2 regions of the Pseudonocardia alni genome follow, and region 2 is predicted to be linked to the other one. Evidence: predicted binding sites of a transcription regulator. Region 2 holds the regulator's gene; the other holds the start of a gene.
What was found. Region 2 encodes HspR, which represses chaperone genes until heat shock. Its sites were predicted from a motif close to ANNTTGAGTNNNNNNNACTCAANNT; they were not measured.

Region 1: the regulator HspR is predicted to act here: its motif matches at 11,623-11,647, upstream of lon (endopeptidase La).

Annotation. Positions count from the first base shown of each region.
Region 1 covers NZ_PHUJ01000003.1:3,867,827-3,883,514, reverse strand. The annotation lists gene ATL51_RS19245 (glycoside hydrolase family 16 protein) at 1-193, shown strand, start outside; gene ATL51_RS19240 (glycoside hydrolase family 16 protein) at 379-1,293, shown strand; gene ATL51_RS19235 (NCS2 family permease) at 1,454-2,887, opposite strand; gene ATL51_RS19230 (DUF2530 domain-containing protein) at 2,953-3,261, shown strand; gene ATL51_RS19225 (SDR family NAD(P)-dependent oxidoreductase) at 3,279-4,016, shown strand; gene ATL51_RS19220 (hypothetical protein) at 4,013-4,192, opposite strand; gene ATL51_RS19215 (L,D-transpeptidase) at 4,209-5,381, opposite strand; gene ATL51_RS19210 (UDP-N-acetylmuramate dehydrogenase) at 5,513-6,529, opposite strand; gene ATL51_RS19205 (DUF2505 domain-containing protein) at 6,586-7,083, shown strand; gene purU (formyltetrahydrofolate deformylase) at 7,083-7,955, shown strand; gene ATL51_RS19195 (hypothetical protein) at 8,151-8,936, shown strand; gene lon (endopeptidase La) at 9,243-11,585, opposite strand; gene ATL51_RS28365 (hypothetical protein) at 11,709-12,311, shown strand; gene ATL51_RS19180 (DUF2516 family protein) at 12,265-12,519, opposite strand; gene ATL51_RS19175 (hypothetical protein) at 12,727-13,455, opposite strand; gene ATL51_RS19170 (helix-turn-helix domain-containing protein) at 13,461-13,925, opposite strand; gene ATL51_RS19165 (DUF445 domain-containing protein) at 14,085-15,428, opposite strand.
Region 2 covers NZ_PHUJ01000003.1:3,180,331-3,196,018, reverse strand. The annotation lists gene ATL51_RS15880 (hypothetical protein) at 1-904, shown strand, start outside; gene ATL51_RS15875 (hypothetical protein) at 888-1,490, shown strand; gene ATL51_RS15870 (C40 family peptidase) at 1,487-2,512, shown strand; gene ATL51_RS15865 (hypothetical protein) at 2,541-2,936, shown strand; gene ATL51_RS15860 (ESX secretion-associated protein EspG) at 3,124-3,945, opposite strand; gene ATL51_RS15855 (hypothetical protein) at 3,942-4,457, opposite strand; gene ATL51_RS15845 (PE domain-containing protein) at 5,348-5,686, opposite strand; gene ATL51_RS15840 (DUF3558 family protein) at 5,767-6,333, opposite strand; gene dnaK (molecular chaperone DnaK) at 6,586-8,457, shown strand; gene grpE (nucleotide exchange factor GrpE) at 8,496-9,194, shown strand; gene dnaJ (molecular chaperone DnaJ) at 9,283-10,512, shown strand; gene ATL51_RS15820 (heat shock protein transcriptional repressor HspR) at 10,518-10,973, shown strand; gene ATL51_RS15815 (MDR family MFS transporter) at 11,004-12,194, opposite strand; gene ATL51_RS15810 (ABC transporter substrate-binding protein) at 12,462-14,018, shown strand; gene ATL51_RS15805 (ABC transporter permease) at 14,015-14,956, shown strand; gene ATL51_RS15800 (ABC transporter permease) at 14,953-15,688, shown strand, end outside.

The DNA.
Region 1 (15,688 bases), 690 kb from region 2:
GCCGGGGCCGATGCACCTGTGCATCCAGCTCGACTGGTTCCCCAAGGGCGGGTCGGGGGAGGAGACGCAGATGCAGGTCGACTGGGTCCGCCAGTACACCCTCGACAGCGGCGCCGCCGGCGCAGCGAACGGTGGAGCAGCGGACGGCGGCAGCGCCACCGGCAGCGGGGGGACCACGGGCTCGACCGGCTGAGCCCGGCCATGATCACCGGTTGTGGAGTACGGAGGTACGCGAAGCGCACCCTGCGCTCCACAACCGTCGATCATGGAGCCCCCGACCGGCCCCGCCGCGGGAGGTGGCCCGGACTTCTCAGCTCCCCCACAGCCGTCCCCTCCTAGGCTGCCGCCGACCCACCGTCGACGAGTGAGGAGGGGGTCGTGCCGGAACAGACGGAGCAGGAGCCCGAGCACGATCCCGAGGCACCGTCGCGACGCCGCTGGCCCGCCGTCGTCGGCATCGTGGCGGGTCTGGCCGTGCTGGCCGGTGTCGTCACCGTGGCCACCGACCCGTCGCTGCTCACCGGCTCGTCGACCCCGACGCCCGCACCGTCGGCCCCGGCGACGCCGCCGGGCGGGATGCACGACCAGGAACGCCCGACCGAGGTCGGCGAGCTCGACCCCGCGTCACGCTCGGACACCGAGGCGGCGGTGCGCAACGGCTGGCGTCTCACCGACCACGACGAGTTCGACGGCGCCGCGCTCGACCGCACGCGCTGGAGCCCGTACACCGGGGAGACCACCGGCGGCAACGGTCGGCACCTCGCGGAGAACATCTCCGTGCGCAACGGTGAGCTCGTCCTGACCAGCCGGGGGCGCACGTCCGCCGGTCTGGCCTGGCGTGGCGGCCAGCAGTACGGCCGCTGGGAGATCCGGGCGAAGACCAACCCCGCCGTCGGCTACGGCGACGTGGCGCTGCTCTGGCCGGACGCCGAGGACTGGCCCGAGGGCGGCGAGCTCAACTTCATGGAGATCCCGAAGCCGCAGCGCGACGAGACGCACACGATCGTCCACTACGGAGAGGACAACAGCCAGGTCGGCAAGACCGTCCGCGGCGACTTCACGCAGTGGCACACCTACGCCGTCGAGTGGCTGCCCGACCGGGTCGTGTTCTACATCGACGGCGCCGAGGTCTTCCGCACCACCGATCCGGAGCAGATCCCGCCGCGGTCGATGCACCTGGCGATGCAGCAGGACATCGGCCCCTACGGCGACGACTGGATCCCGGCGCCGGACGCGACCACGCCGGACTCGCTCGACTTCCAGGTCGACTGGGTCCGCATCTACGCGCCCTGACCCGCTCGGCGGCGGATCGGGTGTGACTGGGGAAAGAAGGAGGCCCCGGACCCTGTGGGGTCCGGGGCCTTCTCCTGTCCCGAACTGACGCGCCGCTCCCACCACGAAGCGACGAGATTGAGGTTAGCCTAACCTTCGTCGCGGGCGCAAGGGCGGGTTCTCAGCCGAGCAGTTCCCGCAACGGTCCCACGCCGAAGTACCCCACGAACAGCACCGCCACGACCCACATCAGCGGGTGGACCTGCCGCGCGCGACCGGTGGCCGCGGCGAGCGCGACGTAGCTGATGAAACCGGCGCCGATGCCGTTCGCGATCGAGTAGGTGAACGGCATGACCGTGATCGTCAGGAACACCGGGATCGCGGTGCGCAGGTCGTCGAGCGAGACCGAGGTGATCTGGCGGAACATCAGCGCGCCGACGACGACCAGTGCCGGGGCCGCGGCCTCCACCGGGACGATCGCGTACAGCGGCGTGAAGAACATCGCCAGCAGGAACAGGACACCGGTCAGCACGTTGGCCAGACCGGTCCGTGCGCCCTCGGCGATGCCGGCCGCGGACTCCACGAAGATCGTGTTCGACGACGCCGACCCCACACCACCGGCGACCGCGCCCGCGCCCTCGACGACCAGCGCCTTCCCGACGTCCGGGAGCTTGTCGTCGGAGTCGGTCAGGCCCGCCTGGCGGCCGAGGCCGGTGAGCGTGCCCATCGCGTCGAAGAAGTTCGCCAGCACCAGGGTGAAGATCAGCAGGACGACGGTGATGATGTCGAGCCGGGTGAACGCCCCGAGCGAGACCTGCCCGACCAGCGACAGGTCCGGCAGCCCGACGATCCGGTCCGGGATGGCGGGCACGGCCAGCGACCAGCCGCCGGGGTTGGTCGGGCCGCCCGGGCCGACCCGGACGATCGCCTCGACGACGATCGCGATGATCGTGTTCACCACGACGCCGATGAGGATGCCCGCACGGACACCGCGGGCGACGAGCACCCCGACGATGATCAGTCCGACGACGAAGACGAACGTCGGCCAGGAGGCGATGGAGCCGCCGGTGCCCAGTCCGACCGGGACCGTGGTGTTGGCCGCGTCGGGCAGCCGGCGCACGAAGCCGGAGTCGACCAGGCCGATCAGCGCGATGAACGCGCCGATGCCGACCGCGATCGCCGTCTTGAGCTCGGTGGGGACGGCGTTGAACACCGCCGTCCGGAAGCCGGTCAGGGCGAGGATCACGATGATCACGCCGTTGATGACGACCAGGCCCATCGCCGCGGGCCAGGTCATCAGCGGCGCGATGGTCACCGCCAGCAGGGTGTTGATCCCCAGGCCGGTGGCGATCGCGAACGGGTAGTTCGCGACGACGCCGAAGATGATGGTCATCACGCCCGCGACCAGGGCGGTCACCGCGGCGACCTGCGCGACCGGGAGGATCCCGCCCAGCGCGTCGGCCTTGGCCGACGGGTCGCCCGGCGTGACGCTGCCCAGGATCAGCGGGTTCAGGACGATGATGTAGGCCATCGCCATGAACGTGACGAGACCCCCGCGCAGCTCGCGGGAGACGGTGGAGCCGCGCTCGGACACGCGGAACAGGCGCTCGATCACGGCGACACCCTAGACGCGGTGCAACGCTGCGGGTTCCGTACGTGCACCGTTTAGGCTACGGCCCCGTGACGGCCCACGACAGCGAGCGCGCGAGCGACCCCCCGCCCCCGCCGCCGTTGCCGGCGCGCTTCTACGAGTCCCCGCCGGTGATCCTCGGCGGGATGCTGCTGTGGGCGGTCGGCGCGGGCGTCGCCGCCGCGTTCGTGATGGTCACCGGATCCGGGTTCGATCCCGCGAGCGGCGCCGGCGCCTGGTTCTGGACCTGCATCGCCGGGGTCGGGGTGGGCCTGTTCGGCGCCGCGGTGTTCTCGGCGCAGCGGGCCGCCGCCCGGCGCGGGGACCGGTCGGCGCAGCGCGGCGTCGAGCCGAGGTAGGTCATAGGCTCGCCGGCATGACCGCGAACGACCGTCCGACCGCCGTCGTCACCGGTGCTTCCTCCGGGATCGGCGCCGCCACCGCCCGTGCCCTCGGCGCCGCGGGCTTCCACGTGGTGCTGGGAGCCCGCCGGGTGGAACGCTGCGAGGAGATCGCGCAGGAGATCGACGGCACCGCGCTGCCCCTCGACGTCACCGACCGGGAGTCCGTGCGCGCCTTCGCCGACGCCGTGCCCGAGGCGAAGCTGCTGGTCAACAACGCCGGCGGCGCGAAGGGCCTGGAGCCCGTCGCCGACGCCGACGAGGACGACTGGCGCTGGATGTGGGAGACCAACGTCGCCGGCACGCTGCGTCTGACGCAGGCGTTCCTGCCGAAGCTGCGGGCGTCGGGCGACGGGCACATCGTCACGGTGACCTCGATCGCCGCGCTGGACTTCTACGACAACGGCGCCGGCTACACCGGTGCCAAGCACGCCCAGGCGATGCTGCACCGCACCCTGCGCGGGGAGCTGCTCGGCGAGCCGATCCGGATCACCGAGATCTGCCCCGGCATGGTGGAGACCGAGTTCTCCGAGGTGCGGCTGGGTGACGCCGAGAAGGCGGCGAAGGTCTACGAGGGCCTGACCCCGCTGACCGCCGACGACGTCGCCGACACGATCGTCTTCGCCGCGACCCGGCCGTCGCACGTCAACCTGGACCAGATCGTGCTCAAGCCGCGCGACCAGGCGTCGGGCACGCGGCGGCACCGGCGCTAGAGGGTCTCCTCCGACCGGCGGTTCTGGTCGGCGTCGTCACCGGGGCGCTCGCTCCGGGCGGCGCCGGCGATCCGCTCCTCGGACTCGCGCAGGATCTGCTCGGCACCGGGCTCGGTGCCCTCCTCCTCCGGGAGCGGGGTGGCACGGCTGGCGGCGCGGTCGTCGGGAACGCTCATGGCGGGCGGGTACCCGCTAGGACAGCGCCGACAACCCCTTCCACTTCTCCCAGGACAGCGTCCAGTCCCACAGGTCGCCGTCGCGGGCGGAGAGCTGCACGGGGGTGCCGGTGACCTCGACCGGGTCGCCGTAGAGCACGGTGTCGTAGTACGCCTTGGCGTTCTCGATCGACAGGTTCACGCAGCCGTGGGTGACGTTCGCGGCCCCCTGCGCGGCGGCCGACACCGGGTTGGCGTGGATGAACTCGCCGTTGTTGCTCATCCGGACGGCCCACTTCTCGACGACGTCGTAGCCGTACTGCTGCGAGACCATCCGCTTGTCGGTGAACTTCTCGGTGACGACGTGGATGCCCGAGCGCGTGTTGCGGTTCGGGTCGTCGGCCAGGCCGTAGGACGCCGGGTAGTCCGCGATCTGCTTGCCGTTGCGGATCACGATCATCCGGAACGATCGGGCGTCGGCCTCGACGATCTGGGCGCGGCCGATCGCGAACGACGTGGTCAGGTCCTCGGCGCCGTAGCTGCCGCCGCCGTAGTCGACGCCCTTGAGCGGCGCGTCCACGGTCACCTTCGTGCCCGACGGCCAGTACTCCTTCGGCCGCCAGTGCACGCGCGAGCCGCCGTTCTCGTCGGGCAGCCAGCCCCACGCGCCCTCGACCTCCTTCGAGGTCGTGACCTTCAGGACCTTCTCGATCGCGGCGCGGTCCTCGACGTGCCGGTCGAACTGGATCTCGATCGGCGCGGCGATGCCGACGGTGCGGTCGTCGCCGATGTTCAGGGTGCCGCGCACGGTGTGGGCGGGTTCCAGCGTCGCGACGGTGCCCTGCACGGGGGTCGCCGTGCCGTCCGGGGCGACGGCGCGCCCGTGCCAGGTGTAGGTGGTCGCGAAATCCAGATCACCGCTGCTGGTCCAGGTGGTGTGGTCCGGGGACAGCGCGCCGTCGACGGCGTCGCCGTCCGGGCCGGTCAGCGACACCCCGTCCAGCGTGCCGCCCGCCGCGCGGACCGAGACCGGCTGTGCCGGGTTCGCCGACGACGCCGAGGCGGCCGGCTGGTAGCTCACCTGTGGTCCGGCCGGGGCCGGGGCGGCCTGCGGCACCGCCGGGCCCTGCGGCGGGGCCGCGAGGGCCACCGCCCCGACGACGCCCAGCGCGCCGATCAGCGCCACCACGACGATCAGAACCCGTCGCAACCGTTCCCCCGCGTACTCGATCTCCTGCGTTGTGCACCGACGGTACGCCGGGACCGGTACGCGTGATCAGCAGGAGGACGGTGCTCCCCCGTGCGGCGCAACGCGAACCGGACGCTCGGACACAGAGGGTGTCAGACGGCGCAGTTCACCAGCACCGGCTCGGGACGCAGGGTGACGCCGAACCGCTCGGCGACGCCGCCCTGCACCTCACGGGCCAGGGCCAGCAGGTCGGCCGTCGTCCCCCCGCCGCGGTGGGTGAGGGCCAGGACGTGCCGCGTCGACAGCGACACCCGGCCGCCGGGGCCGGCGTGCCCGCGGCCGAACCCGGCGTTCTGGATCAGCCCGGCGGCGCTCAGCTTGACCCGGCCCTCTCCCGCGGGCCACGCGGCCAGGCCGTCGACCTGCGGCGCCCGGTCCGTGGGCAGGATCGGGTTGGTGAAGAACGAGCCGGCCGACCAGGTGTCGTGGTCCTCGGCGTCGAGGACCATGCCCTTGCCACGGCGCAGCCCGAGCACCGCCTCACGGACGGCGGCCGGATCGGTCCGCGTCTCCGGGTCGACGCCGAGGGTGCGGGCGAGCTCGCCGTAGCGGATCGGGGCGGAGCGGCCGTCGGCGTGCAGCGCGAAGCGCACCCGCAGGACGATCGCGTCGTCGCTGCCCTTGAGGACGCTCGTGCGGTAGGCGAGCCCCAGTTCGGAGGCGGGCACGTGCTCGCGGACGGTGCCGGTGCGCCGGTCGTAGAGGTCGACGTCGACGAGCAGGTCGGCGACCTCGACGCCGTAGGCGCCCACGTTCTGCACCGGGGTCGCGCCGGTCCGCCCGGGGATACCGGACAGGCACTCCAGCCCGCCGAGCCCGTCGGCGACGGTCGCGGCGACGACGTCGTCCCAGTCCTCACCGGCCTCGACGGTCAGCAGCACCCGGTCGCCGTCGCGCTCGTGGCCGATCCCGCGCCCCGCCAGCAGCACGGCGGTCCCGTCGAACCCGGCGTCGGCGACGACGAGGTTCGACCCGCCGCCCACCAGCAGGACCCGTTCCCCGGCCCGGTCGGCCGCGGCGACGGCGTCGACCACCTCGGCCGCGCCCTCGGCGCGCACGATGCGGGAGGCCGGTCCGCCGAGGCGCAGTGTGGTGTGCGCACTGAGCATCGGGTCGACCGTTGTCGGAGCGGGGGAACTCACGACCGCAACGGTAGCCTTCGCCCATGCCGCGCTCGATCGACTACCGCGCAACGTCCGCGCATCCGGCCTCGAAGGTCTACGCGGCGATGGTCGACCGCGATCTCCTGGAGGAGCAGCTGCGTCACATCGGCGGCCCCGGGGCCGGGGTGACCGCCTACGAGACCACCGCCGACGGCGTCCGCTACACACTGCGGCACGGGATCCCGGGCGAGCACCTGCCGTCGATCGTGTCGTCGTTCGTACCCGGCGGGGACCTGCAGATCGACCGCAGCGAGCAGTGGCGGGCCGGCAGCGAGGGCGTCTACGACGGCACCGGCTCCGTGAAGGTCATCGGCACCCCCGCCACCGCGCGGTCGGTGATGCGGATCGCCGACGTCGACGGCGGCAGCGAGGTCCGGATCCGGGCCGAGGTCACGGTCAAGGTCCCGCTGGTGGGTGCGAAGATCGAGCAGGCGGTCGCCGGGCAGATCGAGCAGCTGCTCGCCGCCGAGACCCAGTTCACCCTCTCCCGGATCTCCTGATGTCCCACTACGTGATCACCTTGTCCTGCCCGGACCGCACCGGCATCGTCGCGCGGATCAGCACGTTCCTCGCCGACCTCGGCGCCTCGATCACCGAGGCCGCGTACCACGCCGACGTCGAGGCCGGGGTGTTCTGCACCCGCCAGGTCGTCGACGCCGCGTCGGTCCCCTTCGACGTCGACGAGCTCCGCGCCCGGTTCGCCCCGGTCGCCGCCGAGCTGGGTGGTGAGCACCGCATCTCCGACACCGGCGTCCGCAAGCGCGCCGTGCTGCTGGTGACCCGCGACCAGCACTGCCTGCACGACATCCTCGGCCGGGTGTGGGCGGGCGAGCTGCCGGTGGAGATCACCCGCGTGATCGGCAACCACACGTCGCTGGAGCCGGTCGTCGCCGCGCACGGGGTGCCGTTCCACCACGTACCGTTCCCCGCGCCCGGCGACCCGGCCCGCGAGCAGGGCAAGGTCACCGCGTTCGAGGAGATCCGCAAGCTCGTCGACGACGACTCCCCCGACGCGATCGTCCTCGCCCGCTTCATGCAGGTCCTGCCCGCGCACCTGTGCGAGGCCTGGGCCGGGCGGGCGATCAACATCCACCACAGCTTCCTGCCGTCCTTCGCCGGGGCGCGGCCCTACCACCAGGCCCACCGGCGCGGGGTCAAGCTGATCGGCGCGACCTGCCACTACGCGACCGCCGACCTCGACGCGGGCCCGATCATCGAGCAGGACGTCGCCCGCGTCGACCACGGGGACACCGCGACCGACATGGTGCGACGGGGACGCGACATCGAGCGCCTGGTGCTGGCCCGGGGGCTGCGGTGGCACCTGGAGGACCGGGTGCTGATCCAGGGCAACCGGACCGTCGTCTTCCGCTGAGCCCGCAGCCCTGCCGCCCGGCCCGGCCCGGCCCGGCCCGCGCGCAGCAGAATGTCGCCGAGATGCATCTCAGCGGGAATTGTGGATCTCCGTGGCCCGCTGAGCTGCATCTCGGTGTACGTCCTTCGTTCGCGATGGCGACGGAGTCCGGCCGATCCGGTCCGACGGCCGGGGCAGCCGGCGCACGATCAGCACGTGACGATCCCCGGATGGCCCGAGGTGTTCCGCGGGACCGCGGCCGTGGCGGCGGGTCTCGTCACCCCCGACCTCCTGCGCGGGCCCCGCTACCGCCGGCTGCTCCCGGACACCTACGCGCCGGCCGACCTGCGCCCCGACCTACGGCTCCGCTCGCTCGCGGCGCACTGCTGGGCCGGGCCGGACGCCGTGCTCAGCGGGTACTCGGCCGCCGAGCTGCTCGGCGCGTCGTGCGCCCCGTGGGCTGCACCGGCCGAGGTGACCGTCGGCGCGGCGCACCCCGGAGCCCGCTCCCGTGAGGGTGTGCTCGTCCGTCGCGACGTCCTGCACCCGGACGAGGTGACCGAGGTCCGCGGCGTACGGGTCACCACGCGTGTCCGCACCGCGTTCGACCTGGCGCGGCGTCTGTCACCGACCGAGGGTGTCGTCGCCGTCGACGCGCTGTCCCGCGGATCGTTCGCCCCGGACGTGCTGCTGAACCTCGCGGTCCGGCACGCCCACGCCCGGGGTGTCCGGCGGGTCGTCGACGCGTCGGTGTGGGCCGACCCGCGCGCCGGCTCCCCGCCCGAGACCCGGCTCCGGCTGGTCCTCGTCCGGGGTGGCCTCCCGCGGCCGGTGCCCCGGCACCCGGTCCTCGACGACGTCCGGCGCACGGCGCTGTGGCTGGACCTGGCCTACCCGGACCACCACCTCGGCGTCGAGTACGACGGCGGCGGCCACTTCGCGACGCCCGAGGCGGCCCGCGCCGACGCACAACGGCACACCCGGCTCGTCGCGGCGGGGTGACGGGTGCTGCGCTACACCGCCCCGGACATGCACCGACGGCCCGACGAGATCGTCGCCGAGGTGGGCCGGGCCCTCGACCGCACACGCCGAGATGCAGCTCAGCGGGCCGTGGAGATCGACAGTTCCCGCTGAGCTGCATCTCGGCGAACTTCCCGTAGGAACAGCTGCGCGAGGAGGGGCGCTCGCGACGCGCGGAGCGGGGCGTACCGGCGGGGCGAGCGCGGGGCGAGCACACGACGGCGCCCGCCCCGCGTGCTGCGGAACGGGCGCCGGATCGTACGGCTCACGCCGTGGGTCGGACGGAGATCAGGCCGCGGACTGCTCGGCCGTCGCCGCGTCGTGGGCGGGCTCCAGGGCGATCGCCAGGACCTCGGAGACGTCGGCGACCGGGTGCACCCGCAGCTCCTCGCGGACCGCGGCCGGGACGTCGTCCAGGTCCGGCTCGTTGCGCTTCGGGATGATCACGTCGGTCAGCCCGGCCCGGTGCGCGGCGAGCAGCTTCTGCTTCACCCCGCCGATGGGCAGGACCTTGCCCTGCAGCGTCACCTCGCCGGTCATGCCGACCGAGCTCCGGACGGGACGCCCGGAGGCCAGCGACGCCAGCGCCGTCGTCATCGTGACGCCGGCGGACGGGCCGTCCTTCGGGACCGCACCGGCCGGGACGTGCACGTGCAGCTTGCGCGACGCGAGGTCACCGGCCAGCCCGCGCGAGCGCAGGTAGGACAGTGCGATCGAGACGGACTCGGTCATCACCTCGCCCAGCTGCCCGGTGATCTGCAGGCCCGGCTCGCCGTCCATCGAGGTGGCCTCGATGAACAACACGTCACCACCGGCACCGGTCACCGCCAGCCCGGTCGCGACGCCCGGCACCGAGGTCCGCTCGGCGGACTCCGGCGTGAACCGCGGACGGCCGAGGTAGGTGACGAGCGCGTCGGCGTCGACGTGCACCGGGCGCTCGGTCTCCGACGCGTCCAGCTGGACGGCCACCTTCCGCAGCACCTTCGCCAGGCCCCGCTCCAGCTGCCGGACCCCGGCCTCCCGGGTGTACTCGGCGGCGATCATCGACAGCGCGACGTCGGTGAACTCGACGTCGCCGTCGTCGAGACCGGCCTTGGCGACCTGGCGCGGCAGCAGGTGGTCACGGGCGATCGCGACCTTCTCCGGCTCGGTGTAGCCGTCGAGCGTCACGATCTCCATGCGGTCGGCCAGCGGGCCGGGGATCGCGGAGCCGTCGTTCGCCGTCGCCAGGAACAGGACGTTCGACAGGTCGAGGTCGACCTCCAGGTAGTGGTCGCGGAACGTGTGGTTCTGCGCCGGGTCGAGGACCTCCAGCAGCGCCGCGGTCGGGTCACCGCGGAAATCGCTGCCGACCTTGTCGATCTCGTCGAGCAGCACGACGGGGTTCATCGAGCCGGCCTCGCGGATGGCGCGGACGATCCGGCCGGGCAGCGCGCCGACGTAGGTGCGCCGGTGACCGCGGATCTCCGCCTCATCCCGGACGCCGCCGAGCGCGACGCGGACGAAGTTCCGGCCGAGCGCGCGGGCGACCGACTCCCCCAACGACGTCTTGCCGACACCGGGCGGGCCGACCAGCGAGAGCACCGCGCCCGAGCCGCGGCCGCCGACGGTGTCGAGGCCCTTGCGCTCGCGGCGGGCGCGCACGGCGAGGAACTCGACGAGGCGCTCCTTCACGTCGTCGAGACCGGCGTGGTCGGCGTCGAGGATGCGACGGGCCTCCACGAGGTCCGACGAGTCGGTGGTCGCGGTGCTCCACGGGATGTCGAGGACGGTGTCGAGCCAGGTCCGAATCCAGCCGGACTCCGGGCTCTGGTCCGAGGAGCGTTCCAGCTTGCCGACCTCGGTCAGCGCGGCCTTGCGGACCTCGTCGGGCAGGTCGGCGGCCTCCACGCGGGCGCGGTAGTCGTCGGAGCCCTCCGGGTCGTCCTCACCGAGCTCCTTGCGGATCGCGGCGAGCTGCTGGCGGAGCAGGAACTCGCGCTGCTGCTTCTCCATGCCCTCGCGGACGTCGTTCGAGATCTTCTCGGTGACCTCCTGCTCGGCGACGTGCTCCTTGGTCCAGCCCAGGAGCTTCTCCAGCCGGGCATCGAGGTCGATCTCGGCGAGCAGCTCGGCCTTGTGCGCGACGTCCAGCCACGACGCCCACCCGGCGAGGTCGGCGAGCGCGCCCGGGTCGTCGGTCTGCTGCACGGAGTCGATGACCTGCCAGGCCCCCCGCTGCTGCAGGATGCCGATCACCAGAGCCTTGTACTCGCGGGCGAGCTCGTGGGTGCGGCCGGTGGGCTCGCCGGAGTCGACCGGCTCGGCCTCGACCCAGAGCGCCGCGCCGGGGCCGGAGACCCCCGACCCGATACGGGCGCGCCGCTCACCCCGCACGACGGCGGCCCGGTCCCCGTTGGGGAGCCTGCCGATCTGCTCGAGCACGGCGACGACGCCGATGGCGCCGTAGCGGCCGTCGATGCGGGGCACGACGAGCACCCGTCTCCCGTCGTCGCGGTCCTGGGCCGCGGCGGTGGCCGCGTCCACCGCGGCACGGGTGTCGGAGTCGTCGAGACGGACGGGGACGACCATGCCGGGCAGGACCACGGCGTCGTCGAGGGGCAGGACCGGGAGCGTCAGCACGTCACTCATGTCCTGCCCAACCACGCGGAGGGTCCTCCGCTTCCCGGAGTTGAGTCGTGTCCGCTCAGGGCGAACGCGGACACCGGAGCACGTGACGGCGACCGTGGGCACACCGAGTACCGCGGGGCACCGGTGCGTGACCGGGGGGCGCTCGGGACCGCGGGTGCGGAGCTGTTCATGCAGGTCTCGCAGCTGCGCGGACTCCCCCTGTGCGCAGCGGTCCTGGCGCTGCTCGCGGCGGCGCGGCTCGCCCGCGGGACCCGCCCGGTCCCGGTGACGACCGCGGTCACCGAGTGGGGCGTGTCCTTCGTGCTGCTCGGCGTCGGGCTGGTCTGCGCGGTCGCCGGGCCGGACGCCGGCTACCGCTTCCGCTACGACCGCCTCGAGCTCGCCGTACGGTCCAGCAGCCAGTTCCTGCTGCTGCCCGGGGGCTGGACCTCGACCGACGGGTCCGCCGGCTTCCCGGCCCGCGCCCCGCTCCTGACGACGACGGCGTCGGCCCCGGCGCCCCCCGGGCGACAGCCGGAGCGGCCGGTCGGCGGGGCGGCGTCGGCCAGGTCCGGGTCGATCTCGGCGACGGCGACCCGGCCCGCGTCGAGGCCCGCCAGCGCAGCGACGACGGGCTCCGCGAGCAGGTCGGGCCGGTCCAGCGCCGGGACGGCCGCGAGCGTCCCGAGGACCGGGTGGTTCACCAGCGCGGTCCGCCGCCCTGGACCTCCATCACCGCGGGCTTGACGTCGACCAGGTAGACCAGCGTCGCGACGGTGGCGGCCAGCCAGAACATGGCACCGCCGAACATCGGGCCGTTCGTGATGATCAGGAGCAGCAGCGCGACGCCGGTGATGCCCAGCCATGCGTTCTTGGTGAGCTTGCCCGCCGCGGTGAAGGCGTCCGCACGTTGCATCAGTGCGTGCCCGAACGAGAACCCGCCGACCACGACCATGATCCATTTGATCACGAAGATGATCAGTTCATCGGGGGCTCCTGGCAGTGACAGCACTCGGCCAGGGTACGGACAACCCGGGCGCCGGTCACGTCCGGCGCCGGATCCGGGCAGGACGATCCGCATCCGCACACGACGACGCCCCCGGCCGATCGGGATCGGCCGGGGGCGCGGGTCGTGCTCACCGGGCGCGGGGCCCGGAGGGTGTCACTTCTTGGCCGACGCCGTCGAGGTGCCGCGGCGGGTGGTCGGCTTGCGGGCCGGGACCTTCGCGCCGGTGGCGGTCTTCGGGTCGGTCTTGGCGGCGGTACGACGCGCGGTCGACCGGGTGGTGGAGGCGACCTCGTCGCCGGCCTCCTCGATCGCCTCGGCGGCCTCCTTCGAGACCTCGGTGACGACCTCGGCGGCCTCGCTCGCGGCGGTCTGGGCCCGGCGGGCGACCTTCTCGCCGACCGAGCGGGTCTGCGTGGTGACCGCGCCCAGGGTCTTGACGGCGGCGTCGTGGGTCTCGTCCACGAACTCGTCGACGCGGGTGTCGAACTTCTCGGTCAGGCCCTCGACGGTGGCGATGGCCTGCTTGACCTGCGGCTGCTTGCGGATCCGGCCCCAGGCCTTCTCACCGCGCTGGGCGAACCCGACGTAGACGCCCTCGACCTCGGAGCGGAACTCCTCGACCTGCTTGCGGATGTTGTCCGAGGACAGCTTGCCGCGGAGCTCCTTGAGCTCGTCGGGGAGCTCCTGGACGCGGGTCTGCACCTCCTCGGCGCGCTTGGTGGCGGTGGAGCGGGCGTCGGTGACGGCCTTGCTCATGGTGGTGACGGCGAAGTCGCCGGCGCCGAGCACGGCGAGCAGCGGGGTGCGGACGACCTCGGCCTGCTCGGCGGTCTGCTCACGCAGCTTCTGCACGTCGGCGCTGGTGGGGAGGTTCACGGCCATGGTGATCACTTCCTCGTATCGGTGGGGGTGTCGGTGGTGCCGGCAGAGAGGCCGTTCTCCCTGCGAAAGGACTCGTAGACATCGAGCAGCACACGTTTCTGCCGCTCGTTGAGAGTCGGATCGGTGAGCACCGCGTCGGTCACCTGACCGGCGGGCCGCTCCTCGAGGATCCCGGCGCGGACGTACAGCGCCTCGGCGGAGATCCGCAGCCCCTTGGCGATCTGCTGCAGTATCTCGGCGGACGGCTTGCGCAGTCCGCGCTCGACCTGGCTGAGATACGGGTTGCTGACGCCCGCGGTGCGGGCCAGCTGCCGCATGGAGACCTGGGCGGCCTCGCGCTGGGCGCGGATGTAGGACCCGATGTCTTCCACCGCGTGCCCCACGGTCTGACCGACGCTCTCGACGGCCTGCGCGACGCGCTCGACGGGTTCGACGGACTCACGCTCTCCGTGCTTGCGCTCGGTGGCCATCCGTCTCACCTCCGCCTCGATCCGTTCCTCACTGACGGAACCGACCCTACGCGGCACCGCTAGCTCCTGCAAGCACAGTGCTAGCGCTGGTCACGTGGCGTGCGCCACGTCGGTGACGGCCCGGTGACAGTGCGATGTCATCCGGGGACACCCGACCGATCACCCGATGACGAGCTCCCCCACGGCGTGGATGACCAGGCCGGCGAGCGCCCCCACGACGGTGCCGTTGATCCGGATCCACTGCAGGTCCCGGCCCACCTGGAGCTCGATCTTGCGCGAGGTCTCCTCCGCGTCCCAGCGGGCGACGGTCTCGGTGATCAGGGTGGTGATCTGGTGCCGGTAGTGCCGCACGACGTACGACGCGGCGTCCGCCAGCCAACCGTCGAGCTTCGCGCGCAGCTCGGCGTCGCGGCCCAGCCTCCGCCCGAAGGCCATGAGGCCGTCGCGCACTCGCAGGCGCAGCTCGTTCGACGGGTCGTCGGCGGCGTCGAGGACCATGGACTTCACGACCGTCCAGGCGCGGCCGATGAAGTGCTGCACCTCCGGGTGCTCGACGACCTGGCGCTTGACCTGCTCGGCGCGCTCCATCGTCGTCTCGTCGTGCTGCAGGTCGCGGGCGAACTCGGCGAGGTAGCGGTCCACGGCGTGCCGCAGCGGGTGCTCGGGGTCGGTCTTGACCGCCCAGGCGTACCCGCGGATCTCGGCGAACAACTTGTCGGCCACGAGGTCGTCGACGAAGCGCGGCGTCCAGGACGGCGCGCGGTCGTGCACCACCCGCAGGACCATCTCCTGGTTGTCGGCGACCCAGTCGTAGGCGCGGTCGCAGACGAGGTCGACCAGCCTGCGGTGGGCGCCGTCGGCCAGGACGCCCTCCAGCGCCTTGCCCATCGGCGGACCGACCGGAATCTCCATCAGCTTGCGGACCGCGACGGTCTCGATGACGTTCTGCACGTCCTCGTCGCGCAGCACGGTCACGAGGGCCCGCGCGGCGGTGACCAGCTCGGTGGTGATCCGGTCGGCGTTCTGCTGCTCGGCGATCCACCGCCCGACCGACTCGCTGACCCCGATCCGCTCGAGTTTGTCGCGGACGACGGACTCGGACAGGAAGTTCTCCCCGACGAAGTCGCCGAGGCTGTCACCGATCATGTCCTTCTTGCGCGGAATGATCGCGGTGTGCGGGATCGGGATCCGCAACGGGTGCCGGAACAGCGCGGTCACCGCGAACCAGTCGGCGAGCGCACCGACCATGCCGGCCTCGGCGGCGGCCCGGACATAGTCCGCCCCGGGGAGACCGCGGACGACCTCGAAGTACTTCGCGACGAAGAACACGACCGTCGCGCCGAGGAGGAACCCGGTGGCGACGGCCTTCATGCGCCGCAGGTCGCGCCGCTTCTGCTCGTCACCGGGGCCGAAGCCGCCGAGGGGGACGTCGGGAACGGACCCGATGGTGCGGTCCCGCTGCGGGACGGGGGTCGGGCGCTCCGGCGCGCGGGAGGTCTGCACACACCCATAGTGCCCGGGGACACCGACAACGGGCGCCGGGGGCGCGCGGTACGGGTCCCCGGCCGGGTCCGGGGGATGTCCCGCCGGACCCGGCCGTGGCCGGTGGAGCGGCTGCGCGGCGAGGGAGAAGTGCCCCCTCGGGCGCCGCTTCCGGGGCGCACCGCCCGGCCGCTCCCGGCGTCCCGCGGAGACCTGCGGAGACGACATCGGGACGGATTCGGGCGGGCGGTACGCGGTCGCGCGGGCCGGATCCTCGGTTC
Region 2 (15,688 bases):
TCGCATGGGGGACCGCTACCCGTACTTCACCGGGGCCTCCGGCAGCCGGATCGGGGCCGGGACGCTCGCGCTGATCCAGGCCGCGTGCATCGCGCTGTTCCAGCTGCTGTCCAAGGTCCTGGTGCTGGTCGCACTGCTGGTCATCCGGCTGATGGTGGTGACGGCGCCGGCGATCGCCGTCGTCGCGCTGCTGAAACCGGACGTCATCCCGGCGATCCTGCGCATCGGCGGCGCCGCGATCGTGAACACGCTCGTCGTCGGAGCGCTGGCCGGGCTGCACGCGCTGCTGGTCGTGTCGCTGTTCGCCCCCGGGTCCGGGGTCGACCTGTGGCTCGCGCTGCTGGTCACCGGCGTGGTCACGCTCGTGCTGTGGGCGGTCGCGCGGCCGTTCCGGCGGCTGGTGTCGATGGTGACACTGACTCGTGAGCAGTTCGGCGGGATCGTCCCCGGCATCAACGGCGGCCCGGTGTCGCGGGTGTGGAACCGGATGCGCGGCCCGGACGACGCCGACGAGCGCCAGTCCCGCTGGTGGTCCGAGCGCGGCGGCCCCGGCGGGTCCGGCGACCCGGGTGCGGCGCGACCGGAGGCCGAGACCGCGGCCGGGCCGGGGGCCCGGGTCCGTCGTCGCGCGGCACCGGACGTGTCCTCGCCCCAGGCGGCCAGGATCGCCGAGCCGCGCCGCGGGGCGCTGCCGGTCGGGGCGACCGGGCGGCCCGACACCGGGTTCGGCACGCGGGTCGACCCCGGCGAGGTCGACGACCGCTCCATCTACCGCCGCGACGACGCGGGGCCCCGCCGCCCCGGCGATCCGACCCCGGTGACCCCGGAGCTCGTCGACGGCGTGCCCGTCTACAAGATCTACCGCCCGCGGGCGGCCCGCACCGGCGGTGACCGTGCCGATTAGGTCCTCCCGCGGCCGCGCCGGCGCCTACCGCGCGGTGTGGCAGTGGCCGCTGCGCTCCCCCGCCCGGCTCGCCGTGACGGTGGTGGTCCTGGGTGGGCTCGTGTTCGGACTGGTCTCGCTCGGCGGTTCCGGCGGGGCGGCGTCCGGCGGCCTGATCGCCGGGGGCGGCTCCGGCGGCAACCGGTGGGACAGCGGATCGTCCGGCGTCTCCGCGACGCCCACCCCGACGCTGCTGCCGCCGGTGCCCGAGCTGACGCCCGAGGCGCTGCCGGTGTCGCAGGCCCCGGGGCAGGCGCTGGAGACGGCGCGGGTGTGGGCGGCGGCCTGGGTGAACCACCCCGACGGGATGACCTCCCAGCAGTGGGTCGCCGGGCTGCGGCCGTACACGACCGACGAGTTCCTCGGCGTGCTCGCGGGCGTCGACCCGTCGAACGTGCCCGCCTCCCGGGTCACCGGGCCCGCGACCCCGACCCGGGTCGCGCCGAAGAGCATCGAGGTCACTGTGCCGACCGACACGCTGACCCTGCGGATCCTGGTCGTCGACACCGAGGCGGGCTGGAAGGTGTCCCGCTACGACCGGGCATGAGCACCCCGCTGACGCGTGCGCTGCGGCCGCTGCGGCTGCTGCTGCCGTTCCTCGCGATCGGGATGGCGCTGGTGCTGTTCCTGACCGTCGGCTTCCTCGCGTTCAGCCCCAACCTCGGGGGCGGCCGGTCGAACGCGGCCTGGTGCGACACCGGGATCTCGACCGCGACGGTCGGCCGTGGCGGCGGGGGAGCCACCTTCGAGACGCTGTCCGACGAGCAGAGGCAGAACGCCGCCGCGATCATCTCGGTCGCCAAGGACATGCAGCTCCCGCCGAAGGCGTGGCTGATCGCGCTGGCCACCGCGATGCAGGAGTCGACGCTCCGCAACATCGACTACGGGGACCGGGACTCGCTCGGGCTGTTCCAGCAGCGGCCGTCGCAGGGGTGGGGCACCCCCGCCCAGGTCACCGACCCCGCCTACAGCAGCCGGATCTTCTACGAACGGCTGATGGAGGTGCCGGGCTGGGACTCGATGCCGGTCACCAAGGCCGCGCAGACCGTGCAGCGCTCGGCCTTCCCCGACGCCTACGCCAAGTGGGAGGGCCTGGCCGCGTCGCTGGTCGAGAACATCGGCGATGTCGCCAACCCGACGGGCTGTGCCCCCGGCACGACCGGCGCGCTGCCCCCGGGTGTCGCCGGGGCCGCGATCGGCTTCGCGCTCGGCGAGCTCGGCAAGCCCTACGTGTGGGGCGCGACCGGACCGGACTCCTGGGACTGCTCCAGCCTGCTGCAGGCGTCGTACCGGGCGGCCGGCGTCACGATCCCGCGGGTGTCGCGCGACCAGTACAACTCCGGCGGCCATCTGCCGGTCCGGGACATGCAACCGGGCGACTTCCTCTTCTACGCCCACGACACCTCGGACCCGACCACGATCTACCACGTGATGATGTACCTGGGCGACGGCAGGATGGTCGAGGCACCGAACCGCAACTTCCCCGTCCGCGTGCAGCCGGTGTCGTGGGAGTTCGGCGATCTCGTCCCGCTCGCCACCCGGCCGGGGACCACGCCGAACCCCGCCTGAGCGGGGTCGAGGCGCCATCATGGGCGGCATGCGCTCCCCGCTCTCGGACTATCTCGACTCCGCGGCGCCCGGTGCCTGCCCGGACCACCTCGTCGTGCCGCGGTCACTGGCCCAGTCGATGCCGCTGCGCTGGCAGCAGGTCTTCGTCGGTCTGCTCACCGACCTGCACGACGCCTACCCCGGCGTCGACTGGCCGGAGTACGCCGTGTCCGCGGTGCGGGCCGAACCGTTGACCGAGCTCGACGACGCCCAGCTCGCCACACACGGCTACGTCACCGAGCTGGGGCCCGACGGCGACCTCGAGTACCGCGACGCCGACGACCGCGTCGTCCCCGGGTCGCTGCCCGTCCGGGTGGAGGTGCCCGACACCGTGCCGCCGGCGTCGGCGGGGCAGGTGCCGCGGGGGACCGTCGTCCTGCGCTGACCGCGCCCCCGCTCGCCGCTTCACTGCGCGCGCCGGTCGGGCCCGGCCCGGTGCGCGGGGGCGTCGCCGAGATGCACCACAGCGGGAATCGTCGATCTCCACGGCCCGCTGAGCTGCATCTCGGCGTGCGGCGGGGACACCTCCCCTGCGGAATCCGCTCACCCGGTGAGCGAGTTCCGGCCACCTCTCACCAGGCCCGGTGCGTCCCGACCGGCGCGCGACGGCGTTGCGCCGCGTCGGCGAGCCGGTCCAGCTCACGGACCAGGTACGCGGCGTCGGCCGGGCCGGCGTGCACGACGGCGTCGTCGGGGAGCGGGCCGCCGACGACGTCCGGGGCCGGGCGCCGCTGCACGTAGCAGCCGTCCGCGGTGGCGTGCACCAGCAGGACCCCCGGCGCGCGGCACGGGTCGGGACCCTTCCGGCCGGCGCCGAGCTGGGCGACGCCCTCGACCTGCCCCATCCGCCGCAGCATCTCGGCCTCGGCCGCGCTGCAGCCCCGCCGCAGGAGCTCGTGGACGAGCCGGTCGGCGTCGCCGTCGGCGCGCTCGGCGGCCTCGCCCAGCACCGCGACGGGGATCCGCACCCCGGCCCCGGGGCCGGGCACGACCTCGCCGAGCAGCTCGACCAGGACGGCCGACGCGTCGTCGGGCGGGACGCGGACCAGCGCGACGTCGTCGCCGATCCGGGTGGCCAGCACCGCGCGCCCGGCCCGCCGCGCGACCAGCGCCCGCTGCCACGACGGCGGTGCGACCACGAGGTCGTGCTGGAACTCCGGTGCGACGACCGTGCGCAGGTCGTCGACCAGGTTCGGCTCGAACGCGGTGCCGGTGAACAGGCCGCGCGCGGCGAGGGTGTCGAGACACCCCCGCACGACACGGGCCCGCTCGACGTCGGTGAACCCGGGGCTCAGCAGCTCCAGGACGGCGGGGTTGCGACCGAGGTCGAGCAGGTCCCTGGCGACGTCGAACTCGGCGGCGGTGAGGACGGCGGCGCGGTGCCAGTCGATCATCGATGGGGCTCCTCGGGGGCCAGGACGGCGTCGGTCGCGGCGATCTCGATGGCGAAGACCTCGTCGGTGGGCACGACGTAGCGGTTGCGGTGGTCGCGGGTGTCCCGGCTGCCGGCGCCGCCGGCCATCGGGCCGTAGCCGCCGGGGGCGCCACCGCGTCCGGTGGTCTCGCCGGGGCGGCCGGACCAGGCCGCCTCGGCGGTCCGGGCACCGGGACCGAACGGCTCGTACGGTCGGCCGCCACCGGATCCCGTGCCGCCGGGGAGGCGGTCGCCGTACCCGGGACCACGGGCCGACGGCGGGAGGAGCGGCTGGGCCCGGGTCCGTTCGCCGAACCGGTGTCCGAGGTCGACGCGGGTGGCGAGCGGGTCGGGACCCGGTGTCGTCGTGGGGTACGGGCCCTGGGGCACCATCGGCCGGTGCGGGTCCGGGGTGGGCGTGGCCGGCGGGTCGAGGTGCTGGGGTGCGACGACGTCGACCGGCTCGGGGAGCCCGGTGCCCCGGTCGGCCACGCCGTCGCCGGTGGTCCCGGGAGCACCGGGCCCCGGGGTTCTTCCGACGTCCGGCGTGCCGGGGCCCGATCCGGCGAATCCCGATCCGTCGGTCCCCGGCCCGCCGGGAGCACCGACGCCGTCCGGTCCGGGACGGGCCCCGCCGCCCGGCTGTTCCGGGGCGCCGGCTCCCGGACCGCTTCCGCCGAGAGGGGCGGCTCCGACACCGGCCCCGACACCGGCCCCGACACCGGCCCCGACACCGGCCGGGCCGGGACCGCCGGCCCCGGCCGGGCCCGGTGCCGGCCCCCCCCCGCACCGGTGGACGTCGAGGCCGACGCCGGGTCGACGGTGCGGAAGCGATCGTCGATCGCGGACGCCGTGTCGAGATGCTCCTGGAGGGCGCGGTCGGCCTCCTCGCTGTGCCGCTGGTCGCGTTCGAGCGAGGTGACGTAGTCGGCGACGGTGGCGCTCAGCCCGGTCAACGGCGTGCTCGCCAGCAGGTGGAGGTTGCGGACGCCGCTGGTGAAGATGCCCGGCGGGGTGGGGTCCAGAGCGGCGATGGCGGCCTGGGTGCGGTCGAACGACTGCCCGTAGGCGTCCAGCTGGGTCGCGCCGTTCGCGGTGACGGGGGCGGTGCACAGCATCGAGGTGGTGATGCCGTCGAGGGACTGCTGAGCGGCGGCCGCGGCGGGGCCCTGCCAGGAGATGCCCAGCTCGGCCATGCGCTTCCGGGCCTCGTCCGATGCGGAGCGCAGCTCGGCGTCCGCGGTGCGGAGTGCGGCTGAGGCGTCGGCGACCGCTGTCGAGCCGGGTTTTCCGACCACCCAGGCGTACTTCTCCTGGAGGGTCCTGGCAGCGAAGTTGAAGCCCCGTGAGAACGCCATCGTCTGTACCGGAGTGCCGCGGGCTCAGATCGTGAACGAGCGAGCGATGGCGTCCTCGCCGAGCTCGAAGACGACCGCAGTCGCTCGGAGTCGTCGGACCGCTTCCTCCAACTCGGTCTGATGCTGCGCGTGTGTCGCGATCGTCCGCTCGAACCTGTCCTGGAACGCCGGTGTCGCGACTCCCGAGACCGGGTCGTCCCCGCAGGGACCGACCCGCGTCCTCTGCGCGCTGCGGAGAGATTCGCGAATGGCGATGATCTGGGCGGACAGGGCGCGACCGACCTCGAGCACGTTGTCCGGCGAGATCTGGCTCATCAAGGCGTCCGATGAGCCGCCCACGGTCCCTCGCTGAATCTGTTCCACCGCCGGAACGTAAGTGCGCCAGCGCCCGGAGACAGCAGTTTCCGCAGCTCCCGTCGCGATTGCGAAGTCGCGGCGTCGGATCAGCGATGCAGGAGCGAGGGCAGAGCGGCAGCGGCCACGGCGCGGGCCCTCGTGCACAGGTCGCGGTCGGTGGTTCCGGAACGCTGGAGGTTCGACGACGTCGCCATGGCCTGCGCTCGCAACGACGTCGCATCGTCGATGTCGACACCCACCTCGCACGAGGGGTACGAGCTCGACGGATACACGGTCTCGGCGGCGCGGTATCCCGACACATCGACCGGTGCCGTTCCCGGAACGGACAGGAGCTGAGACGTCGGAACCGGGATGAACTGCAGGTTGACGTCGACCCCCGCCGGGTCTGTGCCCAGGTATCCGCAGGTCGGGGCAGGACGACCTCCGATCGTCGCGTCGTCGACCTTGCCGGCCCCCAGATCGAGGTCCGAGCGCTGTGCGGTGTCGAGCAGCTCGCACGGATGGCGTCCGCTCACATCGATGGCGGCCGGGCGCGCGGGCACGGTGGGGTCCGCTACGAAACCTGGCGGCTGTGGCATGCAGGAGGTGAGCCCGACGATCACAGCGGCGCCCACGACGCCGAGGGCCGTGCGACGCGCAGCCGGTCCGAGCACGGTGATCCTCCGTCGACGATCGAGCGGCCACAGGCTAGCCCGCCCCACCCCCGTCGACGGCCGTTCGGCCCACCCGCGAACGTCGTGGATAAAAGTTGAGTCCCTCGGGAACAAGTCTTCCGGGTCGCCCGTTGACCCCCATGAGAGCAAGTTGAGCAGGACCCACTCAAGGGCGCTGCGCGAGGCGCTCCCCGGCCTGGTACAACTTGAGCCGGACGCACTCACACCCCACACATCTCGGAGGCAGTCACCATGGCTCGTACGGTCGGTATCGACCTCGGGACCACCAACTCCGTCGTCGCCGTCCTCGAGGGTGGCGAGCCGACGGTGATCGCGAACTCGGAGGGTGCCCGCACCACTCCGTCGATCGTCGCGTTCGCGCGCAACGGCGAGGTCCTCACCGGTCAGTCGGCGAAGAACCAGGCGGTCACCAACTCCGACCGCACGTTCCGCTCGGTCAAGCGTCACATCGGCACCGACTGGAAGACGTCGGAGATCGACGGCAAGACCTTCGCGGCGCAGGAGATCAGCGCCCGCGTCCTGCAGAAGCTGAAGCGGGACGCCGAGGCCTACCTGGGCGACGAGGTCACCGACGCCGTCATCACCGTGCCCGCGTACTTCGAGGACGCACAGCGCCAGGCGACCAAGGAGGCCGGCCAGATCGCCGGTCTGAACGTGCTCCGGATCGTCAACGAGCCGACCGCGGCCGCGCTGGCCTACGGCCTCGACAAGGGCGACAAGGAGCAGACCATCCTGGTCTTCGACCTGGGTGGCGGCACGTTCGACGTGTCCCTGCTGGAGATCGCCGAGGGCGTCGTCGAGGTCAAGGCGACCAACGGCGACAACCACCTCGGTGGCGACGACTGGGACGAGCGGATCGTCAGCTGGCTCGTCGACAAGTTCAAGTCCTCCCAGGGCATCGACCTGACCAAGGACAAGATGGCGATGCAGCGGCTCCGCGAGGCCGCGGAGAAGGCGAAGATCGAGCTGTCCAGCTCCTCGTCGACCAGCATCAACCTGCCCTACATCACGGTCGACTCGGACAAGAACCCGCTGTTCCTGGACGAGACGCTGTCCCGCGCGGAGTTCCAGCGGATCACCCAGGACCTCCTGGACCGCACCCGCAACCCGTTCAACCAGGTCATCAAGGACGCCGGCATCTCGGTGAACCAGATCGACCACGTCGTGCTCGTCGGTGGCTCCACCCGGATGCCCGCCGTCACCGAGCTCGTCAAGGAGTTGACCGGCGGCAAGGAGCCGAACAAGGGCGTCAACCCGGACGAGGTCGTCGCCGCGGGTGCCGCGCTGCAGGCCGGTGTGCTCCGCGGTGAGGTCAAGGACGTCCTGCTGCTCGACGTCACCCCGCTGTCCCTGGGCATCGAGACCAAGGGCGGCGTCATGACCAAGCTGATCGAGAAGAACACCACGATCCCGACCAAGCGCTCGGAGATCTTCTCCACCGCGGACGACAACCAGCCGTCGGTGCAGATCCAGGTCTTCCAGGGCGAGCGCGAGATCGCCGCGTACAACAAGAAGCTCGGCATGTTCGAGCTGACCGGCATCGCGCCGGCGCCGCGCGGTGTCCCGCAGATCGAGGTCTCCTTCGACATCGACGCCAACGGCATCGTCAACGTGTCCGCCAAGGACATGGGCACCGGCAAGAGCCAGGAGATGACGATCACCGGCGGCTCGGCGCTGTCCAAGGACGACATCGACCGCATGGTCAAGGAGGCCGAGGCGCACGCCGAGGAGGACGCCAAGCGTCGCGAGGAGGCGGAGACCCGCAACCAGGCGGAGACCCTCGTCTACCAGACGGAGAAGTTCGTCAAGGAGAACGACGAGAAGCTCCCCTCCGACGTCAAGGACGCGGTCAACGCCGCCCTGGGTGAGACCCAGGAGGCGCTGAAGGGCACCGACCACGAGGCCGTCAAGTCCTCGATGGAGAAGCTCGCCACCGAGTCCCAGAAGATGGGGTCCGCCCTGTACTCGCAGCCCGGTGCCGAGGGCGCCGCGGGTGCCGGTGCCGAGGGTGGTGCCGGCGCGGCCGGTGCCTCCGACGCGCAGGACGACGTCGTCGACGCCGAGATCGTGGACGACGACAAGGACGCCAAGGGCGACAAGTGACGGCCGGCGGCCATCCACGGGACGACAGGACGGTCGACATGGCAGACGAGCAGAAGCAGGAGGAGCCGGTGACCTTCCGGGACCGCCGCAAGGTGGACCCGGAGACCGGCGAGGCCCGTCCGGCGACGGACGGTGCGGACACGACCGGGGCCGCCGACACGGCGGCCCCGGCCGGGGACGGCGAGCAGGTCGCAGGCCCGGCCGACGGGGAGGACCCGGAGCGCGAGAAGCTGCGAGCCGAGGTCGCCGAGCGCACCGCGGACCTGCAGCGGGTGAGCGCCGAGTACGCCAACTACCGGCGCCGGGCCGACCGTGACCGCGAGCAGACCCGGGTCGACGCCAAGGTCTCCGTGGCGAGCGACCTGCTGGTCGTGCTCGACGACTTCGAGCGCGCCGAGCAGCACGGCGACCTGACCGGGCCGTTCAAGTCGGCGGCCGACAAGGTCACCGGGGTGCTCTCCAAGCTCGGCCTCGAGCCCTTCGGGGCCGAGGGCGAGGCGTTCGACCCGTCGCTGCACGAGGCCGTGCAGCACGAGCCGGCCGAGGGCTCCGGCCCCACGGTCACCGTGCTGTCCACGGTCCTGCGCCGCGGCTACCGGATCGCCGACCGGGTGCTCCGCCCCGCGATGGTGACCGTGCAGGACCGCCCGGAGGCCGAGGTCTCCGAGCAGGCCCGGGCCGATGCCGCCGACGGCGGCGCGGACGCCGGCGACGGCGAGCCGCAGAACCCGGCCTGACCAGGACGGGCAGGGACGTGGCCGCGCGGTGCGGTGGGAGGCGACCGGCCTCCCACCGCACCGCGGGTCTGATCGGGAAGGAGGCGGAGTGACCCAGCGCGACTGGATCGAGAAGGACTTCTACCGCGAGCTGGGCGTCTCCTCGACGGCGTCCCAGGACGAGATCAAGAAGGCGTACCGCAAGCTCGCCCGCGAGCTGCACCCGGACGCGAACCCCGGTGACGAGAAGGCCGAAACCCGCTTCAAGGCGGTCTCCGAGGCCTACGGCGTGCTGGGCGACGAGTCCAAGCGCAAGGAGTACGACGAGACCCGCGCGATGTTCGCGGGCGGCGGCGGCGGCTTCGGCGGGTTCGGCACCGGCGGTGGCTTCCCCGGTGGTGCGCGCCCCGGTGGCGCCGGCCAGGGCGGCTTCGACATCAACGACCTGTTCGGCCAGGCCGGCCGTTCCGGCGGTGCCGGGGCCGGCGACTTCAGCGACATCCTCGGCGACATCTTCGGCCGCACCGCGCGGAACAACGCCGGCGGTGCGGGCGGGTACGGCACGGCCGGTGCCCGCCGCGGCCAGGACGTCGAGAGCAGCCTGACCATCTCCTTCGACGACGCGGTGCGCGGCGCGACGGTGCCGATCAAGCTGTCCTCGCCGGGGCGCTGCGAGCGCTGCGGCGGCACCGGGTCCCGGCCCGGCAGCACCCCGCGCACCTGCCCGACCTGCTCCGGTCAGGGCCTGGTGAACCGCAGCCAGGGCGCGTTCTCGTTCTCCGAGCCGTGCCGCGACTGCCGCGGGACCGGCCGCATCATCGACGACCCGTGCCCCGAGTGCCACGGCGACGGCGTGTCCACCCGGACCCGGTCGCTGTCCATCCGGGTCCCCGCGGGCGTCGACGACGGCCAGAAGATCCGGCTCGCGGGCCAGGGCGAGCCCGGTCGCGGCGGCGCACCCGCCGGTGACCTCTACGTCACGGTCTCGGTCACCCCGCACCGGATCTTCGGACGGTCGTCGAAGAACTCCGACGACCTGACCCTCACCGTGCCGGTGACCTTCCCCGAGCTGGCCCTGGGTGCGACCCTGACGGTGCCGACGCTCGACAGCACCGTCTCGCTGCGGATCCCGCCGGGGACCGCCAGCGGCCGGACGTTCCGGGTGTCGGGGCGTGGGGTCGAGCGCAAGAACGGGAAGAAGGGCAATCTGCTGGTCACCGTCGAGGTGGCGGTGCCGCAGAAGCTGGACGAGGCTGCCACCAGCGCGCTGGAGGCCTACGCCGAGGCGACGTCGTCGTTCGACCCGCGGGCCGATCTGCTCGGTAGCACCAGGAGGTGATGGCGGTGGCCGGACGACGCACCCCCCGGGACGGGGAGGAACCGCTGACCGTCGACGTGGCACACGACAGCCCGGTGTTCGTCATCTCGGTCGCCGCGCAGCTGTCCGGCCTGCACGCCCAGACCCTGCGCAGCTACGACCGGATCGGCCTGGTCAGCCCGGGCCGGTCCGCGGGCGGCGGGCGTCGCTACTCCCAGCGCGACATCGCACTGCTGCGCGAGGTGCAGCGACTCTCCCAGGAGGAGGGCGTGAACCTCGCGGGCGTCAAGCGGATCATCGAGCTGGAGCAGATGGTCGACGAACTCTCGGCACGCCTCGAGGAGGCCACCGCCGAGCTCGACGCGGTCCGTGCCGCCGCCGCGCAGGCCACGGCGGCGGTGCACCGCTCCTACCGGCGCGACCTCGTGCCGGTGGACCGGCGCCAGGCCGTCGTGCGCTGGCGCCCCGCAGACGACGGCTGAGTCCCCCGGGCGGTGCGGGCCCGGGCGGCTTCAGGCCGCCGTCAGGACCCCGCGGCGGGCCAGCAGCCCGAGCACCACGGCGCCCAGCAGCGGGACCGCGGCCAGCACCGCGAACGGCAGCGCCGGCGGGAACGCCGGGTCCAGCAGCGCGCCGACGCCCGTCGAGCCGACGAGCACCATCAACCCGCCGAACGAGGCCAGCACCCCGAAGTGGGCGCCCAGCCTGCGCTCCCCGGCCAGCCGGGGCACCAGGTCCTGCGCGACCGGCACGGCCAACATCTCGCCGAAGGTCAGCAGCAGCACCATCAGCACCGCGGGTGCGAGCGCCCACCACCCCGGCAGGCCCGGCAGCAGCCGCGCCACCGCGACGACGGTGAACGACGCGGCCATCAGGCAGAACCCGAGCACCACCGAGCGGCCGGCCCCGATCCGGCGGCCCCACGTCGTCACCCTCATCTGCAGGGTGATGACCAGCACCGACATCAGCACGAACAGGAAGCCCAGTGCCGCGGTGCGGCCGATGCGCTCCAGCTCGTCGGGCAGCGCCAGGTACAGCTGGTTGTAGGACAGCAGCCAGCCCGAGTAGCCGGCCGCGAACAGCATGAAGCGGCGGTTGCCCAGCACCTCGCCCCAGCCCGCGAGCATCGGCCGTCCGGCCTGCTCGGCCTCCCGCCACGGCAGCCACCGCCAGTGCGCCAGCCCCACCAGCACGAAGCCGGCGGCGGCGACCAGGCAGGCCAGCTGGAAGTCGACCAGCATGAGCGCGGTGCCGACCAGCGGCCCGGTGACCGTCCCGACCTGACCGGCGACGGCGAACATCGCGAACACCTCGGTCCGCGGCGGACCCTCCCCGGCGCGTTCCCGCTCCCCGGCCTCCCGCGCCAGCGACGACTCGACGGCCGGCGAGAACAGGGCCGCCGCGAACCCGGTCAGCAGCGCCCCGCCGATGACCGCGGGCAGCGTGCCGGCGGCCCCGAGGAGGATGAATCCGGTCACCCGCAGCGCACACCCGGCGAGCACGACCGGCTTCGCACCGAACCGATCGGTCAGGGTCCCGCCGATCACGAACAGCCCCTGCTGACTGAACGTCCGCAGCCCCAGTACGAGCCCGACGGCCGCCGCGGCGAGCCCGAGGTCCTCGGCCAGGTGCGTGGCCAGGTAGGGCAGCACCATGTAGAAGCCCACGTTGAAGGCCAGCTGGGTGCTGATCAGCAGTTTCATGACGGGCGGCAGCCCGCTGAAGTGTGCCCAGCGACCCGTCGTGAGCGGGGCCGCGGGCCGCGGGTCCGACTCGGGATCGGCGGGTCGGCGGAGAAGGCTGCGGAGCACCACGAAGTGGTACCAGGTCGGCCTCTGCAGTCGCGACTCGATGGCAGTAACGACATATGCGCATGCATGAAGATACTTGACCGTGTGTACAGGCTTACCGAAGATCTTCCGGGCGCCGGGTGACACACGGTCGAGGGGCGCCGGAGAGGACAGGTCGCCATGCCCGCCGCGTGCGCCGTCGTAGCACCCCGTCGTTCCCGGTTGCGGGTCGCCGTCGCCGTGGCGGTGAGCGCCGCGGTCCTCACCGCATGCGGGGGCAGCGGCGGCGGGAGCGGCCGGGTCGTCCCGGACGGGCAGGCCACGATCGCGATGGCCTTCGGCCCGTCGGCCGGTTACGGGGTGGACACCGACGACGCGTTCGTCGTCTCCCAGCTGGGTGTGACCGAGTCCCTGGTGGCGTCCGGGCCGGACGGCCGGCCGCGACCCGCCTTGGCGACGGCGTGGGCCCAGCAGTCCGATCCGCGGACCTGGCGGTTCGAGCTGCGCCCCGGCGTGACCTTCCAGAACGGCGAGCCGCTCACCGGGCAGGCCGCCGCGACCGCCCTGAACTGGGTGGCCGGCGTCGCCGCGCCGCCGCGCGCGGTGCGCGGGATCGGCCTGCAGGCCGCCGCGGACGGCGCGGACGCCGTGCGCGTCACGACGACGAAGCCCGACCCGATCCTGCCGCTGCGACTGTCCAGCGCGAACGCCGCGATCCTGGCGCCGTCGGCGTACCGGGCCACCCCGCCGTCGGTCCAGCAGACCGGCACCGGCCCGATGACGATCACCCAGGCGAACGGCACCCAGTCGGTGACCCTCGTCCGCAACGACCGCTACTGGGGCGAGCGCCCGCAGCTGGCCGGTGTCACCGCGAACTTCGTGCCCGACCCGGCCGCCCGCGCCCTGGCGCTGCGCGCCGGCGACGCCGACATCGCCCAGGAGCTCCCCGAGGCCAGCGCCCTGGAGTTCAGCGGCGACGAGTACGTGAACCAGACCGTCGCCGCGCCCCGGACGGCGTCGCTGATCCTCAACCAGTCCCGCAAGCCCTTCGCCGACATCCGGGTGCGTCAGGCCGTCGCCGCCGCGGTGGACCGCACCGCGCTCGGTGAGCAGGCCCTCGCCGGGTCGGCGATCCCGGCGTCGGAGCTGTTCGGCCCGGCGGTGGCATGGGGATCGCAGGACGCCCCGCCGCCCGCCGACCCCGCGCGCGCCCGGCAGCTGCTGACCGAGGCCGGTTACGGCCCGGACAACCCGCTGCGGATCGAGCTGGGTGCCTACGGCGCCCGCCCCGAGCTCCCGACCCTGGCCACCGCCGTCCAGGAGATGCTCCGCGGGGCCGGCATCGAGGCCACCGTCCGTATCGGCGACTACGACGCCCGCGAGCCGCAGCTGCTCGCCGGTGACTTCGACATGTATCTGCTCTCGCGCAGCTATCTGCTCGACGTGCCGGACGCCGGCGCCACGCTGACCACCGACTACACCTGCCAGGGCTCCTACAACCTCAACCACTACTGCTCGCCGGAGTTCGACGCCCTGCTCGCCCCGCTGGCCACCGAGACCGACCCGGCCGCACGTCAGAAGGTCTTCACCGAGGCCGCGGCGAAGCTGACCGCCGACGTCGTCGGGGTCCCGCTGGTGCACACCAACGCGAACGGTGTCGGGCACCGGGTCACCGGCTACACCGTCGACCCGCTGGCCAAGTCGCTCGTCGTCCCCGGGCTGGCGACGACGGAGTGACCGCACTCGTCGCGCGCAGGCTGCTGGCGCTTCCGCTGGTCGCCGTGGCCGCGGCGGTGCTGGTGTTCCTGCTCCCGCGGTTCTCCGGCCAGGACACCGCGCTCGCGATCCTGCGCAGCCGGACCGGGGAGTCCGATCCGGACCCGGCGGTGCTGGCCGCGCTGCGGGAGCAGTACGGCCTCGACGGCTCCTGGTGGGACCAGTTCACCGGCTGGGCCGGCGCGCTGCTGCGCGGCGACCTCGGGATCTCCTGGACCAGCCGTACTCCCGTCTCGGGCCTGCTCTGGCCCGCGCTGGGGGTGTCGCTGACCCTCACCGTCGCCGCGCTGGTGCTCGCGGCCCTGGTGGGCATCCCGCTCGGGGTGCGCGCCGCGCGCCGTCCCGGCGGCCGGCTCGACCGGGTCCTGACCACCGGCTCGGTGCTGGGCGTCGCGATCCCCGAGTTCGTGCTCGGGACGGCCCTGGTGCTCGCCTTCGCCGTCACCGTGCCGGTGCTGCCCGCGACCGGCTGGGGCGACGTGGACCAGGCGGTGCTGCCGGTACTCACCCTCGCCGCCTTCCCGGCCGCACTCGCCGCCCAGCTCGTGCGGGCCGAGACCGTCGACGCGCTGGCCCGTCCGCACGTCGCCGTCGCGCGGTCCAAGGGCATCAGCGACGGACGGGTCCTGTGGCGCCACGGCGGCCGCCTGGCCCTGACCTCGGTCACCTCCCTGTCCGGGCTGTTCCTCGGCGGGCTCCTCGGCGGCTCGGTCGTGGTCGAGGTGCTGTTCGCGATCCCCGGCCTGGGCCGCCTGCTCTACGACGCCGTGCTCGGCCAGGACCTGCCGGTCGTGCAGGCCGGGCTGCTCGCGATCGTGCTGGTCGCCGCCGTCGCCGGGATCCTCGCCGAGCTGCTCGCGCTCGCGCTGGACCCGGTCGCCCGGAGCGCCGTCCGGTGACCGCGTCGGCACTGGCCCGCCCGGCGGACGCACGCGCGCGCGTCGCCCGGCACTCGACGTGGTGGCAGGCGGGGGCGCTGGTCCTGCTCGGGGTGCTCGTCGTGGTCGCCCTGCTGCCGCTCGACCCGGTCGCCAACGACCTGTCCCACCGCTTCGCCGGGCCGTCGGCCGCGCACCCGCTCGGCACCGACCAGCTCGGCCGCGACGTGCTCGCCCGGCTCGCCGTCGGAGCCCGGCTCTCGGTCGGGTTCACCCTGGTCGCGCTCGCGCTGTGCGCGGGGATCGGGACGGTGCTGGGCGTGCTCGCCGCCTGGTGCGGACGGGCGGTCGGGCAGCTGTTCCAGCGCACCATCGACGTGCTCGTCGCGATCCCGGCGGTGCTGATCGGGCTCGTGGTGGTCGCCGCGTCCGGCGGGGCGCCGGGCGTGTGGTCGCTGCTGGTGGCGATCGTCGTCGCCGGGTGGACGCCGTTCGCCCGGCTCACCTACCAGCTCGTGGTCCGCGAACGCGCCCGCGAGTACGTCGAGGGCGCCGTCGCCGTCGGCGCCGGGCCGCTGCGGATCGCGTTCCGGCACGTCCTGCCGAACCTCGCCCGGCCGCTGCTGTCGCACCTGTGCCTGCGCTTCGCGAACGTCCTGCTGACCGTGGCCGGGCTGTCGTTCCTCGGGCTCGGTCCGCAGCCGCCCACCCCGGAGTGGGGGGCGATGCTCGCCGACGGGCGGCAGTTCCTGT